DNA from 2 places in the Pseudomonas sp. GW821-FHT01E05 genome. Region 1 is predicted to be linked to the other one. Evidence: riboswitches for the same ligand, from Rfam matches in the RefSeq annotation. Region 1 holds a riboswitch; the other holds the start of a gene.
What was found. Region 1 has a riboswitch for cobalamin ahead of cobO (cob(I)yrinic acid a,c-diamide adenosyltransferase). Riboswitches for the same ligand answer to the same signal wherever they lie in the genome.
Positions count from the first base shown of each region.

Region 2: it holds a riboswitch for cobalamin, as region 1 does, so the genes downstream of both, cobW (cobalamin biosynthesis protein CobW) here and cobO (cob(I)yrinic acid a,c-diamide adenosyltransferase) in region 1, are expected to answer to the same signal.

Region 1 is NZ_JBWKWW010000009.1:164,699-171,888, forward strand. It holds gene AC07W5_RS20780 (cobyrinic acid a,c-diamide synthase CobB) at 1-1,294, opposite strand, end outside; gene cobO (cob(I)yrinic acid a,c-diamide adenosyltransferase) at 1,305-1,916, opposite strand; cobalamin riboswitch at 1,994-2,229, opposite strand; gene AC07W5_RS20790 (hypothetical protein) at 2,387-2,971, shown strand; gene AC07W5_RS20795 (class I SAM-dependent methyltransferase) at 3,115-3,777, opposite strand; gene AC07W5_RS20800 (C40 family peptidase) at 3,801-4,334, opposite strand; gene AC07W5_RS20805 (C40 family peptidase) at 4,501-5,121, opposite strand; gene hda (DnaA regulatory inactivator Hda) at 5,335-6,039, opposite strand; gene AC07W5_RS20815 (AI-2E family transporter) at 6,273-7,190, opposite strand, start outside.
Region 2 is NZ_JBWKWW010000005.1:352,596-359,785, forward strand. It holds gene cobN (cobaltochelatase subunit CobN) at 1-927, opposite strand, end outside; gene cobW (cobalamin biosynthesis protein CobW) at 931-2,010, opposite strand; cobalamin riboswitch at 2,105-2,318, opposite strand; cobalamin riboswitch at 2,508-2,736, shown strand; gene AC07W5_RS13510 (CbtB domain-containing protein) at 2,837-3,031, shown strand; gene AC07W5_RS13515 (CbtA family protein) at 3,043-3,744, shown strand; gene AC07W5_RS13520 (cobalamin biosynthesis protein) at 3,741-4,154, shown strand; gene cobM (precorrin-4 C(11)-methyltransferase) at 4,236-4,982, shown strand; gene nfuA (Fe-S biogenesis protein NfuA) at 5,186-5,770, opposite strand; gene AC07W5_RS13535 (fatty acid cis/trans isomerase) at 5,871-7,190, opposite strand, start outside.

The DNA of each region.
Region 1 (7,190 bases):
CAGGCGCAAAAAGTGCGGCCACCGCAGAGGGATTGGAAGGGAAATAGAAGTGCACATAGGAAGCGGTCATTCGACCGTCACGGTAGACCGCTTCGGCGCCACGCCCACCGTTAGGACTCAGGCCCCGGGCTATCGGCTCAAGCGCTGTACTGGTCAGCGAGTGATGATAGGTGTGGCCGCGCAACGAGCCCTCTGGCAGATCAACCGCCTGCAAGGCCAACGCCGCGAGACGCTTTTGCATCACCGCTTCGCCGGCGAGCAACCCCACCAGTTCGGCGCGCTGACCGTCGACATCGGTCAGGGAGTCGAGCAGATACAACATGCCGCCACACTCGGCCAGCAACGGCTTGTCGGCCTCATGGTGCGCGCGGATCGCAGCCAGCATCGTGGCGTTTTCCGCCAGCGCAACATGATGCAATTCCGGGTAGCCGCCCGGCAGGTACAAGCTGTCAGCCTCGGGCAGTTCGCGATCATGGATCGGCGAAAAGAACAGCAACTCGGCGCCCATCGCCCGTAGCAGGTCCAGGCTCGCCCCGTAGGTGAAAGCAAATGCCTCATCGCGAGCCACGGCAATCCGCACACCGGCCAATAATGGCTCGGCGACGACAACCTCAGGCGCAGCGAACCCGACTGCCGGCGGCAACGCCACCTCACAACTGCTGGCCAAGGCTTCGGCCGCCGCGTCGAGGCGCAGATCCAGATCATTCAGTTCGCTGGCCTGCACCAGGCCCAGGTGGCGGCTCGGCAGTTCGATCCCGGTTTCGCGAGACAGCGCGCCATACCAGCGCAGGCCTTCGGTCAGGCTGCCTTCGAGCAATTGCGCGTGGCGCAACGTGCCAACCCGGTTGGCCAGAACGCCGGCAAACGGCAAGTCCGCCTGATAGCGCGCCAGCCCCAAGGCCAGAGCACCGAACGTCTGGGCCATGGCCGTACCGTCGATCACGGCGAGCACCGGCACGCCGAAGTGCCGCGCCAAATCGGCGCTGGACGGCGTACCGTCGAACAGGCCCATGACGCCTTCGATCAGGATCAGGTCAGCCTCGCCCGCCGCTTCCCACAGCAGTCGGCGGCTTTCTTGTTCGCCGACCATCCACATGTCCAATTGATACACCGGCGCGCCGCTGGCGCGCTCGAGAATCATCGGGTCGAGAAAGTCCGGACCGCACTTGAATACCCGCACCTTGCGTCCCTGATTGCGATGCAAGCGGGCCAGCGCGGCGGTCACGGTGGTCTTGCCCTGACCGGAAGCCGGTGCGGCGATCAATACCGCCGGACAATGACGTGCATCACTCATGCTTCAATACTCACAGCTCAATGCCCTTTTGCGCTTTGATCCCGGCCTGGAACGCATGTTTGAGCACGCCCATTTCGGTAACCGTGTCGGCCAGATCAATCATTTCGGGCTTGGCGCCGCGGCCGGTTACCAGCACGTGCTGCATTGGCGGGCGAGCCTGCAAATCGCTGAGAACCAGGTCCAGGTCGAGATAACCGTGCTTGAGGGCGATATTCAGCTCGTCAAGCACCACCAGGCCAATGGCCGGGTCACGCAGCAGTTCACGGGACACTTCCCAGGCCGCTTCGGCTGCGGCGATGTCACGCTGGCGATCCTGGGTTTCCCAGGTGAAGCCTTCGCCCATGACGTGAAAGCGTACTTGCTCGGGAAAGCGTCGAAAGAACAGCTCCTCCCCGGTGCTGTTGCGACCCTTGATGAACTGCACCACGCCGCATTTCATTCCGTGGCCCATGGCCCGTGCAAGCATGCCAAAGGCAGAACTGCTCTTGCCTTTGCCGTTGCCGGTCAGGACCAACAACAGCCCGCACTCGTTCGGCGAGTTGGCAATACGCTCGTCGATCACGGCTTTTTTGCGCAACATACGCGCCAGATGGCGTTCGTCACGATCGGGGGATTCAGTCATGGCAGCTCTCCGTTGGAACGATAACGGGGGGGCAGGAATAAAAATAGACGGCATAAGCCTGGCATCGCCCACCGTGATGCCGCTGGATGGATCAGGCCGGTCTCCGGGCTCATGAGGGGCATCGCTGCCGAGCTGCACGCCTTCCCGTATCGACAGTCGACACAGTGGCCAAAAGCACAGCCTTGACTCATTTACCGTTGCGGGGGCAGCGCCGGGATCGCTGTCCGTTCTGTTAAAGAACGGACACTCACCGGCTTCCCTGTTTCACTCTGTCGACCTTGGGTCACAGAGCACCTGAAACAAGTCGCGAAGGTTAGAGGGTTGGGGGTGGAGCGTCAATTAAACCCGGGGCGTTCGCCCGCGATATTATGTGCTGTCGTTCAATAAACTGACGCCAATCTTGTGCCACACTGAAAGCAGTGATATCAAATAGCCACAACACTAACATCACAAAAATAAAGGTGGGCAACATGCAAGGCATGATCATCAGCAATCCGAAGCTGGAATTCCTGCGCCCAGTGCTGGAGCGCTGGTTTGAATGTATCGATCGCTACATCCAGGTACGCGGTGATAACGAATCCCCTTATTGGTTTGATGAACGCGCCAATCTTGGGCTGCTCTCGGCTGCCGCCTGGATGTCGGAAATGGTGACACTGGAACAGACCCCGACGAAAAAACAGCAGGAAGACGGCGACCGCAATGGACGTGCCGACCTCTACATCGCCACCAATGAGGAACGGGTCTACATCCAGGCCACCCAGCGCTGGCCGCGGGTCAATAACCTGAACCTCACTCAAGCGCTGCTCGACGCCGTGAGCGATGCCAGGAAGATCAGCTACGCCAGCGATCTGAAGCTCGGTTGCCTGTTCGTAGCGCCACACAAACCACAACACAGCGCCACCCCAGAAGAACTCCAGGACATGGTCGACGATCTGCAAAAGGAACATACCTGCGCCGTGGCCTGGTACTTCCCTTACCCCTATCACAAGTTGCGCAATGAAGCAGGCAACTATCATCCGGGCGTCGCCGTGCTATTCAAAGAAGCCCGCGGCTGAAACGCTGAACCACCGGGCAGCTTCGCCTCTCTATGGTTACATCGGTGCATTCATAGGGGAACCAGCATGCTCAAGCCGCAACTCGCCATCGCCATCGCCATCGCCATCGCCATCGCCATCGCCATCGCCAGCAAGCTGTGCTCCTACAGTTTGCGGCACAACGTCAGGCCATCGCCTAACGGCAACAGTGACAAGTCGACACGCAAGTCATCCTTCAAGGCGCGGTTCAATGCCTGGATGGCTCGAGTGTCTTCACTCTCAGGATTCACCTCAAGCACCCGCCCGCTCCACAGCGTGTTATCGAAAATCGCCAGACCGCCACTTCGCAGCAGACGCAAGGCACTCTCCAGATAGGCTGGATAGTTGGCTTTGTCAGCATCGATGAAGATCAAGTCGAAACAGCCACCCTGCCCTTGCTGCTCGATCTGCGCCAGGGTTTCCAGTGCAGGCGCCAGACGCAAATCAATTCGCTGCGCCACACCCGCCTCCTGCCAGTAACGGCGTGCAGTGGCGTTGTAATCACCCGGGATATCGCAGCAAATCAAGGTACCGTCATCCGGCAAGGCTGCGGCCATGCACAAGGCGCTGTAGCCGGTGAAAGTACCGACTTCCAGCAAACGCCTGGCGCCGGTCAGCTTGACCAACAACGCGAGGAACTGACCCTGCTCGGGCGCCACCTGCCAGCGGGCCATGGGCAAGGCCTGGGTTTCGTCACGCAAGCGGCGCAACAACGGCGTTTCGCGCAGGGAAACATCCAGCAGATAGCTGTAGAGGGAATCGTCGAGATTGAGAGTGCGAGCGGTCATGACAACCTCTGCAAAGGTGCGACCTAAGGGTTGCGCGCCAGATGCTCAGGCTGCAATACCCGCTTGGCGCTTAGATAGGCTTTCTGCCAATAGGTTTTGGACAGACTGTCCAGCTTAACCGTTCCGCCAGTGGCCGGCGCGTGAACAAACCGGCCTTCGCCGACATAGATTCCGGCGTGACTGACTTGCGAGCCGCCATTGGTGGCGAAAAATACCAGATCGCCGGTTTGCAGTGCATTCTGGTCGACATCCTGAGCGCGCATGCCGATCATCTCGCGGGTCGAACGCGGCAGAGTGATGCCAGCTGCATCGCGATAGACATAGCCGATCAGGCCACTGCAATCAAAACCCGAATCCGGCGTATTACCCCCCCAACGATAAGGCGTACCCACCAGGCCCAACGCACGGAAAAGCACGTCTTCAGCGGCAGGCGAATAGGTTTGAGGGGAAGCGAAAACAGGAGGCCGAACCACCGGAGCTGGCGGCGGAGTATGGCTGGCGCATGCACTGAGCAGTGCCGCGAAAACGAGAAGGGCGAGGCGGGCCGACGTCGACATATGCAGAACAATCCTGATCTGGATGCGGCTTTCTCTGCCGTGAGGCTGAAAACAAAACCGCGTAAGCAGGGCTTACGCGGTTAGGTTATCAACAATAGGTCAGGATTCTAGCGGCTACGCGTCAAACTTCAAGTAAGACTTTAACTTAACCTTACAAAAAGATTGATTACTTGCGAACAGTGACCGTGGTCGGGGCCATGGCGAGTGCGCGCTTGGCTTCGATGAAGGTCTTGCTCCAGTAGCTGTCGCCCAGGTTATCGACTCGAACACCACCGCTACGACGGCTGCTGGAGTGGATGAACTGGTCATCACCCAGGTAGATCCCCGCGTGACTGACACGGCCACGGCGACCACTGGTGCTGAAGAACAGCAGATCACCGGGCTTGAGGTTGTTGCGAGCGACCAGCGGTGCGTCAACGTTGATCATCTCGCGAGTGGAGCGCGGCAAATTCATGCCCGCCTCTTCACGAAACAGATAACCGATGAAGCCGCTGCAATCGAAGCCAGCCTCGGAGGTGCCACCGAAACGGTAGCGGGTACCGATCAGAGACATACCACGCTCAAGGATGCTGTCGGCCAGAACTGGCAGCTGGTACGGCTTGCTGCCGGCGAAGTCGGCCAGTTCTTTTTCAGTCGCCAGTTCTTCCCGGTAAGCAGCGGAAGATTGGGCAGTAACAGAATTTTTAAACTGTTGTTCTTGCTGTTGCGACACCGGAGAGTGAGCAGCGCAACCAAACAACAGGGTGACGAGTGCGAGAGGCACGAGGGGTGCGAAGCGCTTTAGCATGGGCACGACCGTGGCTGAAGATATAAAGAAGCCGCGACTATGCCTTCTATCATCCTCATTTGCAAATTCAATCGATGTAAATGTGACTTATCGGTTTCTCGTTTACATCTAAGGCCTTAAGCCCGATATAAACGCTCGCGCACCCTGGAAGCATCCCTGGAGCGGGTTTTCTGGCGCCTTGAAAGTGCCAAAAAAGCGCTACAGACTGCGGTTTTACCAGCCCAGGGTTTCTTTAAGGAAGGGAATGGTCAGCTTGCGTTGCGCCTGCAACGAAGCCTGATCGAGACGTTCCAGCAGCTCGAACAACGCACTCATGCTGCGAGTGCCGCGAGTGAGGATAAAGTGCCCGACCTCATCGGTCAGGTGCAGACCACGACGCGAAGCACGCAATTGCAGAGCTCGCAGCTTGTCTTCATCGGACAGTGGACGCATCTGGAAAATCAACGCCAGGGTCAATCGTGATTTCAAGTCCGCCAGCTTCACCGGCAATTCACGTGGAGAGGTTGAAGCGGCGATCAGCAGACGCCGACCACTGTCACGCAAACGGTTGAACAGATGGAACAACGCCTCTTCCCAGTCCGCTCGCCCCGCTACCGCCTGCAAATCATCCAGACAGACCAGCTCGTATTGCTCAAGGTTGTCGAGAATTTCGATACCGCGATCCAGCAACTCTGCCAGCGGCAAGTACACCGCCGGCTCGCCCATTTGTTCAAAACGCAAGCAAGCGGCTTGCAGCAAGTGCGTACGCCCGACGCCATCCTTGCCCCAGAGATAGATCAGGCTTTCGGTCCAGCCGGCGTCGGCTTCGCAAAGCCGCTCGACATAGCCGAGTGCAGCGGCATTGGCGCCTGGGTAGTAGTTGATAAAGGTGGCGTCGTCACGCAGACGCACACCTAGGGGCAGCTGAATCGGTTTCATGCTGACTGAACAGTTCCAAACGAACCGTTAGTGGCCTCTGTGTAAAGTTTGCAAAGTTTATACCCGTGACGCCGGGCGCACAATGCAGCAGACCATAAGCAAAATCAAAGGTTTGCGTTAATTTACGGGTACCGACGGGGTTTGTTTGACGGCGGATGTGACAGCCATGAACACCCTACAGGCCTGCCCGGCAATGAGCCGGGCAGCCTTGGGCGCTTAATCGACAGCGCATCTCAATCAGAATCTTCCACACCACTGTACATGCCAGAATCTTTATACAAATCATGCACATGGCGCACCAGCACCATGATCACCGCTGCCACCGGCAACGCCAGCAGGATCCCGGTGAATCCAAACAGCTCACCGCCAGCCATGATCGCAAAGATCACCGCCACCGGGTGCAAGCCTATCCGGTCCCCCACCAACAACGGCGTTAGCACCATGCCTTCCAACGCCTGACCGACCATGAACACCGCGACAATGCCAATCATCGAATACAGATCACCACCAAACTGAAACAACCCGACGATCAACGCCGCGCCAATCCCGATGACGAACCCCATGTATGGCACGATGGCCGCCAGGCCGGCAATCAGACCGATCAACAGCCCGAGCTCCAGCCCGACCAGCATCAAGCCTGCTGCATAGATCACACCCAAGGCCAGCATCACCAGCAACTGACCGCGAACAAATGCCCCAAGTACTTCGTGGCACTCTCCTGCCAATGACACCGCACGCTCTTCACGATTGCGAGGTAGCAGGCTACGGATTCTGGCCATCATCAGATCCCAGTCCCGAAGTAGGTAGAAACTGACCACCGGGATCAACACCAGGTTAGCCAGCCAGGCGATCAACGCCAGGCCGGAGGCCGTTGCCTGGCTCAGTACCACACCGACAATGTCGGTGGTCTGCCCCATATGCTCACTGATCGCAGCCTTGACCTTGTCGAACTTCCAGAAACCTTCTGCAAGCCCCAGTTTCGACTGCACCCAAGGCATCGCCGTGTGCTGCAACCAATCGAGCATTTGCGGTGCCAGCTCATACAGCCGGAACAACTGCTTGGCCAGCATGGGCACAAGAACCAGCAACAACGTCATGACGATCAAGGTGAATAGCGCGAACACTGCCACAACGCCCCAGGTTCGCGAGAG
Region 2 (7,190 bases), on a different contig from region 1:
CGGCCCGAGGCCCTGCTCGCTGGCGCGCCAGCCGGGCTCGTTGTCCTGGGCGCAGATCGCCTGGATCACCGGGATATTACGCCGGAAAGGCCGCAAATGCGGTGCTTCAGGACTGGACTGGGCAAAACCGGTGGTGTTCAGAATCACCCCAGCCTCGACCTCGTCCAGCCAATCCTCGACCATCGCCAGGCAGCCAGGCTCTTTCAAACTGGCCAGCGCAATCGGCAACGGGTTAAGCCCCGCCGCCTGCAAGCGCTGGCAGAAAACATCGATAAAAGCGGTGTTCGCCGCCTGCAGGTGCGAGCGATAGAACAACACCGCCGCCACGGGTTGATCAGCGTACCAGTCGGCTTGCCAATCGCTGAGCGTGGCGCTGCTTTTGCGCGGATGGTAAATCGCCGTACGCGGCAGGATTTGTGGTTCGGCCCATGGGTAATCGCGATCCAGCCAGCGACTGGCCAGGCAGCGATACAGGTCCAGCGCGTTGCCCAAACCACCTTGACGCAGGAAGTGCCAAAGCCGATCGCGGTCTTCGGCGACCACCGTGCTCAGGTCGCTCAGTTCCGGGTCGGGACGATCGTCGCCGGGCACCAGAATCAGTTGCACGCCCTTCTCGGCCAGCTGCACCAGACGCTCGATGCCGTAACGCCAATAACCGATCCCGCCGTGCAGCGAGATCAGAATGACTTTGGCGTGACGCAAGACTTCGTCGACGTACAGGTCGACCGAGGCGTGGTTCTGTACTTGCATCGGGTTGGCCAGACGCAGGCTCGGGTAGTCGTCCGGTAATTGCTGCGCGGCTTCGGCGAGCAGCGCCAGGCTGGAATCGCCGCTGCACAGGATCACCAGCTCGGCGGGGGTTTGTCCAAGGTCGGCAATGTTGTCATCCGACACGAAACCGCCGGGCTGGGTCCTGAGCAGGTGCATGGCTCAGGCGCCGAGTGCGGCGCGCAATTGCGCTTCGATCAGCGCGGCATCCAGTTCCTGGCCAATTAGTACCAGGCGTGTTGCACGCGGCTCATCGGCGCGCCAGGCACGGTCGAAATGTCTGTCGAAGCGCGTGCCCACGCCCTGGATCAGCAAGCGCATCGGCTTGTTCGCAACCGCCGCGAAACCTTTGACCCGCAGAATGCCGTGCTGAACCACCAGCTGGGTCAGGGCATCCAGCAGCAGGCTTTCGTCGGCCTGGGGCAGTTCGATGGAAATGGAATCGAAGGCGTCGTGGTCATGGTCATCATGCCCTTCACTATCGGCATCACCGTCATGGTGATGGTCGTGGTGGCTGTGACGGCTGTCGATGTGCTCTTCGGAACCGGCGCCCAGACCAATCAAAACCTCCAGAGGCAAGCGGCCGCTGCTGGCTTCGATGATTTTTACTGCTGGCGGCAGTTCTTCGGCGACTTCCAGGCGCACTTTGGCCAGGTCTTCAGGGCTGATCAGGTCGGCTTTGTTGAGGATCACCAGGTCGGCGCTGGCCAGCTGGTCGGCGAACAGTTCGTGCAGCGGTGATTCGTGGTCCAGGTTCGGGTCAAGCTTGCGCTGGGCGTCGACTTGATCCGGGAACGCAGCGAAGGTGCCGGCGGCCACGGCCGGGCTGTCGACCACCGTGATCACTGCATCGACAGTGCAGGCACTGCGGATTTCCGGCCACTGGAAGGCTTGCACCAGCGGTTTGGGCAGCGCCAGGCCAGAGGTTTCGATGAGGATGTGATCCAGGTCGGCGCGACGGGCAACCAGCTCGCGCATCACCGGGAAGAACTCTTCCTGGACGGTGCAGCACAGGCAACCGTTGGCCAGTTCATAGACCCGGCCGCTGGCCTCTTCTTCAGTGCAACCGATGGAACATTGCTTGAGAATTTCGCCGTCGATGCCCAGCTCGCCAAATTCGTTGACGATCACCGCGATGCGGCGGCCCTGGGCGTTATCAAGCATATGCCGCAGCAAGGTGGTTTTGCCCGAGCCGAGGAAGCCGGTGACGATGGTGACGGGAAGTTTGGCCAGTGTTTTCATCGGATGCCCTTTGGCAAGGTGGCGGGCATACGGGACGACAACCACACCGATGGGCGCGGAAGATTTCGCCACCGGATCACCCCGCCCGGTTGTAGTGAGAATCTGGTACGAGGCAGGTCTCCTGGCTGACGGCCTGCCGGTCTTTCGACTGGCGATTTCTACGCCTTCCCGCTCGCTCTATGGATAGAGGGTGCAGTGGCATGGCAGAAACGGAACCGTTCACAGTTGCGGGGGCAGCCGCGGCATTGACCGCGTTCCCTTCTTAGCTTCGGCGAGAGTGCCGAAGAACCTCGAAAGCGCAAGGCTACGCATCGCTTGGGGGCGGGTCAATGTCCGGACAGAGATCTATGTTGACTGTGACGACGCCATCGCGAGCAAGCTCGCTCCTACATTCAATCGCGGTCCCCTTGTAGGAGCGAGCTTGCTCGCGATGGAAGCGCCTCAGTCCAACAAGTGAGAAACCTTGCCAATTGACTCTCATCCCCCGCCCATGCTCTCCTACGCAACTTGTTACGGGTGCCCTTCACAGGGTGAAACGGGAAACCGGTGAGTCATGTGCTTTACTCAAAGCCTTGATCAGTCCGGTGCTGCCCCCGCAACGGTAAGCGAGTGAAGAGTCAGATCCACTGTGCCAGCAGTTCGGCATGGGAAGGCGACTCTTGCAGGTGAAGGCGCTGGCCCAAACCCCTCGTGAGCCCGGAGACCGGCCCGCAATACTGAAATAACAAACCCGCGGTGGGCGGGCGCTGTTTGAACCGCTGCGAGCCTGTCTCGCAGGGGGTTTCATGCGCTCGATTCACCCGCTGACACATCAGAGGGAAGCGCCATGTCGATCATCAGCAGCACCCGCCACGCAGGCACCGCCAGCACCACGTCCACCCTGAGCCAACGTCTGATTGCCGCCATCGGCGCATCGATTCTGGGCGCGTGCCTGGTGTATTTCGCCGGTTTCTCGCATATCGAAGCGGTGCACAACGCCGCCCACGACACCCGTCACAGCTCCGCTTTTCCGTGCCATTGAGACCTGCTGACATGATCAAGCGTATTGCGCAAACCGCAGGTTTCACAGGGCTGCTCGCGGCCTTGTTGCTGACCTTGCTGCAAAGCTTCTGGGTCGCGCCGCTGATTCTCCAGGCGGAAACCTATGAAAAGGCCCCGGCCGCCGAAGTTCACGAACACGCTGAAGGCGCCATGGCCGGTCATACCCATGATGCCGAAGCCTGGGAGCCGGAGGACGGCTGGCAGCGCGTACTCTCGACCACCGGTGGCAATCTGGTGGTGGCCGTCGGTTTCGCCCTGATGCTTGCGGGTCTCTATACCCTGCGCGCTCCGGGTCGCACGTCCGAAGGTTTGCTCTGGGGCCTGGCCGGTTACGCGACCTTCTGCCTGGCACCGACCATGGGCCTGCCGCCGGAGCTGCCCGGCACTGCCGCCGCTGACCTGCTGCAACGGCAGACCTGGTGGGCCGGGACCGCGGCGTCCACCGCTGTCGGCATTGCGCTGATCGTGTTTGGCAAACACTGGCTATTGAAGATTCTCGGCGTGGCAATTCTGGCGGTACCGCACATCATTGGCGCGCCGCAACCGCAGGTGCATTCCAGCCTGGCGCCGGAAGCGCTCGAAGCACAATTCAAAATCGCTTCGCAATTGACCAACGCCGCGTTCTGGCTGGCCCTGGGCCTGATCAGCGCCTGGTTGTTCCGTCGCAAAAGCGAAGGCCAATACCGCGCATGACTGACATCAGCACAGCGCCGACCCTGGTGGTCGGCCTGGGCTGCCAGCGTGGCTGCCCCGCCGCCACGCTACAGGCGTTGCTCGATCAGGCGTTGCAGGCTCACCACATCGATCTGCAAGCGATCCAGGCCCTGGCCAGTATCGACCTGAAACGAGAGGAGCCTGGCCTGCTTGAGCTGGCTGCGCAATTGGCATTGCCGCTGACATTCTTCAGCAGTGCACAGCTCGCTGCCTATGAGCCACAATTGAGTCATCGCTCAGAGATCGCCTTTGAACGCACCGGTTGCTATGGCGTGGCCGAAAGCGCTGCGCTGGCACTGGCCGAGCATCTGACGCAAAGCCCGGCCAAACTGCTGATCTCGCGACAGAAATACGCCCAGGCCACCTTTGCATTGGCATCTGCGCCGTAAAATCCCCGATAATCCCCGCCCTTGATCATGAGCAATCTTCATCTGAAGCATTGCCGACACGACTTTGCACAGGAAACAGCCATGACCGTCTACTTTATCGGCGCAGGTCCCGGCGACCCGGAACTGATCACCGTCAAAGGCCAGCGGCTGATCCGCAGTTGCCCGGTCATCATCTATGCCGGCTCGCTGGTGCCCGCTGCCGTGCTGGAAGGCCACCAGGCCGAACAGGTGATCAACAGTGCAGAATTGCACCTGGAGCAGATCATTGAATTGATCAAGACCGCCCATGGCAAAGGTCAGGACGTGGCCCGGGTGCATTCCGGCGATCCGAGCCTGTACGGCGCAATTGGCGAGCAGATTCGCTATTTGCGCGAGTTGAATATTCCCTTTGAAATCATCCCTGGCGTGACGGCAACCGCAGCCTGCGCGGCCCTGCTGGGCGCGGAGCTGACGCTACCGGATGTGTCCCAGAGCGTGATTCTGACCCGCTATGCCGACAAAACGGCGATGCCGGCCGGGGAAGAACTCGGCAGCCTGGCACAGCATGGAGCGACCATGGCGATTCATCTGGGGGTCAATCATCTGGAGAAAATCATCGCCGAACTGGTCCCGCACTATGGCCTGGACTGCCCGATTGCAGTGATTCATCGCGCCACCTGGCCGGATCAGGATTGGGTGGTGGGCACATTGGCTGATATTACTGAAAAGGTTCAGGCAAAGGGATTTCGTCGTACCGCGCTCATCCTGGTGGGTCGGGTGCTGGCCAGCGACAATTTCAGTGAATCGTCGCTGTATCGTGCCGGGCATGCGCATTTGTACAGACCCTGAACATGATCGTCCCCACGCTCGCGCGTGGGAACACCTCAACGGACGCTCTGCGTCAGCTCCTGGGACGCGGAGCGTCCCGGGCTGCATTCCCACGCGGAGCATGGGAACGATCAATACGAGGGCTATTTAATGACCACCTCAAATCCCAGGCATAAAAAAACGGCGCTCACGGGGCGCCGTTTTTTCTGTTTGCAGCGAACACCTTAGTAGTAGGCGTTTTCTTTCTGCGTATGGTCGGTGACGTCGCGTACACCTTTAAGCTCCGGAATACGCTCAAGCAGTGTGCGCTCGATGCCTTCCTTCAAGGTGACATCAGCCTGGCCGCAGCCCTGGCAACCACCGCCGAATTTCAGCACGGCGATACCGTCTTCAACCACATCGATCAGGCTGACCTGACCGCCGTGGCTGGCCAGCCCCGGGTTGATTTCGGTTTGCAGGTAATAGTTGATGCGCTCGTTCACCGGGCTGTCAGCGTTGACCATCGGAACTTTGGCGTTTGGCGCCTTGATGGTCAGTTGGCCGCCCATACGATCGGTGGCGTAATCAACCACGGCATCGTCCAGGAAGGCTTCGCTGAAGGAATCGATATAAGCGGTGAAGCTTTTGAGCCCCAGCGCGGTATCTTCCGGTTTTTCTTCGCCCGGCTTGCAATAGGCAATACAGGTTTCGGCGTATTGGGTGCCAGGCTGGGTAATAAAGACTCGGATGCCGATTCCCGGGGTGTTCTGCTTGGAAAGCAGATCAGCCAGATAATCGTGGGCAGCATCGGTAATGGTAATAGCGGTCATGGAAACTCCTCGCAGGCTTGGACGCAGTTTACGCCAATCATCGCTCCGGACAAAGTCCTAGTATTTTTGTCGGGAAAGAACCGGCCATCCTCACCATCGACTACAGGTTCTCGTAGCGGTTCATGTCCAGCACGCCCGCTTCCACCGGCTCGGTTGCGCGAATGTACTCGGTCAGGTCATGGAAGTACTGCCAGAACTGTGGATGGCTGCGACGAATTCCCCAGCGATCAACGATTTTCTCGAAGTGATCAGCATCCTTGGCGCTCTCCATTCGCGCAACAAACTCGGGAACCTGCTCGGCCGGGATGTTGAAGATGAAGTTCGGATAGCTGCTGAGTACGCCTGGATAAATCGTCAACGTATCCAATCCGGGTTGATAACGCAGCGCCTCGCCGAGCAGGAACGCCACGTTACTGTGGGCGCGGTTGCGCAGCAGGCTGTAGACCTCACGCTTGCCGCTTTTGGTCTCGATGCGCAGCATCGTGGCCTCTGGCAACTGATCGATGACCCGAAGCCCCGCAGCCGGGCGCGAGACCAGGCGACTCAAGGCCTGTTCGGCGTCTTGCAGGGCCGGATCGATATTCGGCCGTGAGCAATACGCGCCGTCACAGCGATTGATCGGGTCAGGCCTGGCGTTCAAGTCACCGTAGCGCGCCAGCAGTTGGTTGGCGAAATCGCGCTTCGGGTCCTTTTCATCCAGCTTCAGTGCGGTGCGTTTGTCGTTGTCGATGCTTTCATAGTCCAGCCACATCTTGAACTTGCCGCTGCTCTGGTACCAATCGTCGAGATAATCGTTCCGGGAATCAGCCGGCATCAGGCGCAGGAAGTTCTGCTCGGCGCCGTTGCGGATCAGGTCGAAATACAGACGGGTCTGGGCCTGGTGGGAAACGTTTCCGAATACATCGAAATTGACCGCCAACTGATAATACGTGCGTTCCAGCAACGGATAGTCGAACAGCCACATCGTTTGCGGTACGTCACCGATCAAGCCTTTGTTCACCGAGGCGCTGTCGAAGTGGCGGAAAATGCTCAGCAAGGCGTTGTCGTTGCCGGCCCACAGGCTCGACCAGCTTGGTGCTGGCGCATCGGCGTAGGTGTCCCGGCGCAAGGCTTCATATTCGTTGCGCTTGTCGCGATAGTTGTGCCACAGGGTCAAGACACTGCCGACATCATCATTTTGTCCCGGCATCGCCAGCAACGGCGTTGCCTTAGTGCGGTAGTTGCGGTTGGTGATGTACAGGTCATGTTCCGGCGCCTGGAACAACGCCCAGAAGTTGTCGCGAATCACGTCAGTAGCAATCTGCCCTCGGCAGACCGGACCACGGATAAAGGTCCGCACAAAGTATTCGGCATTATCGAGCATGAACTGATAACGCGCCTGCGCCGGAATCGCCTCGAACGTTTCGAACGGATTGGCCCG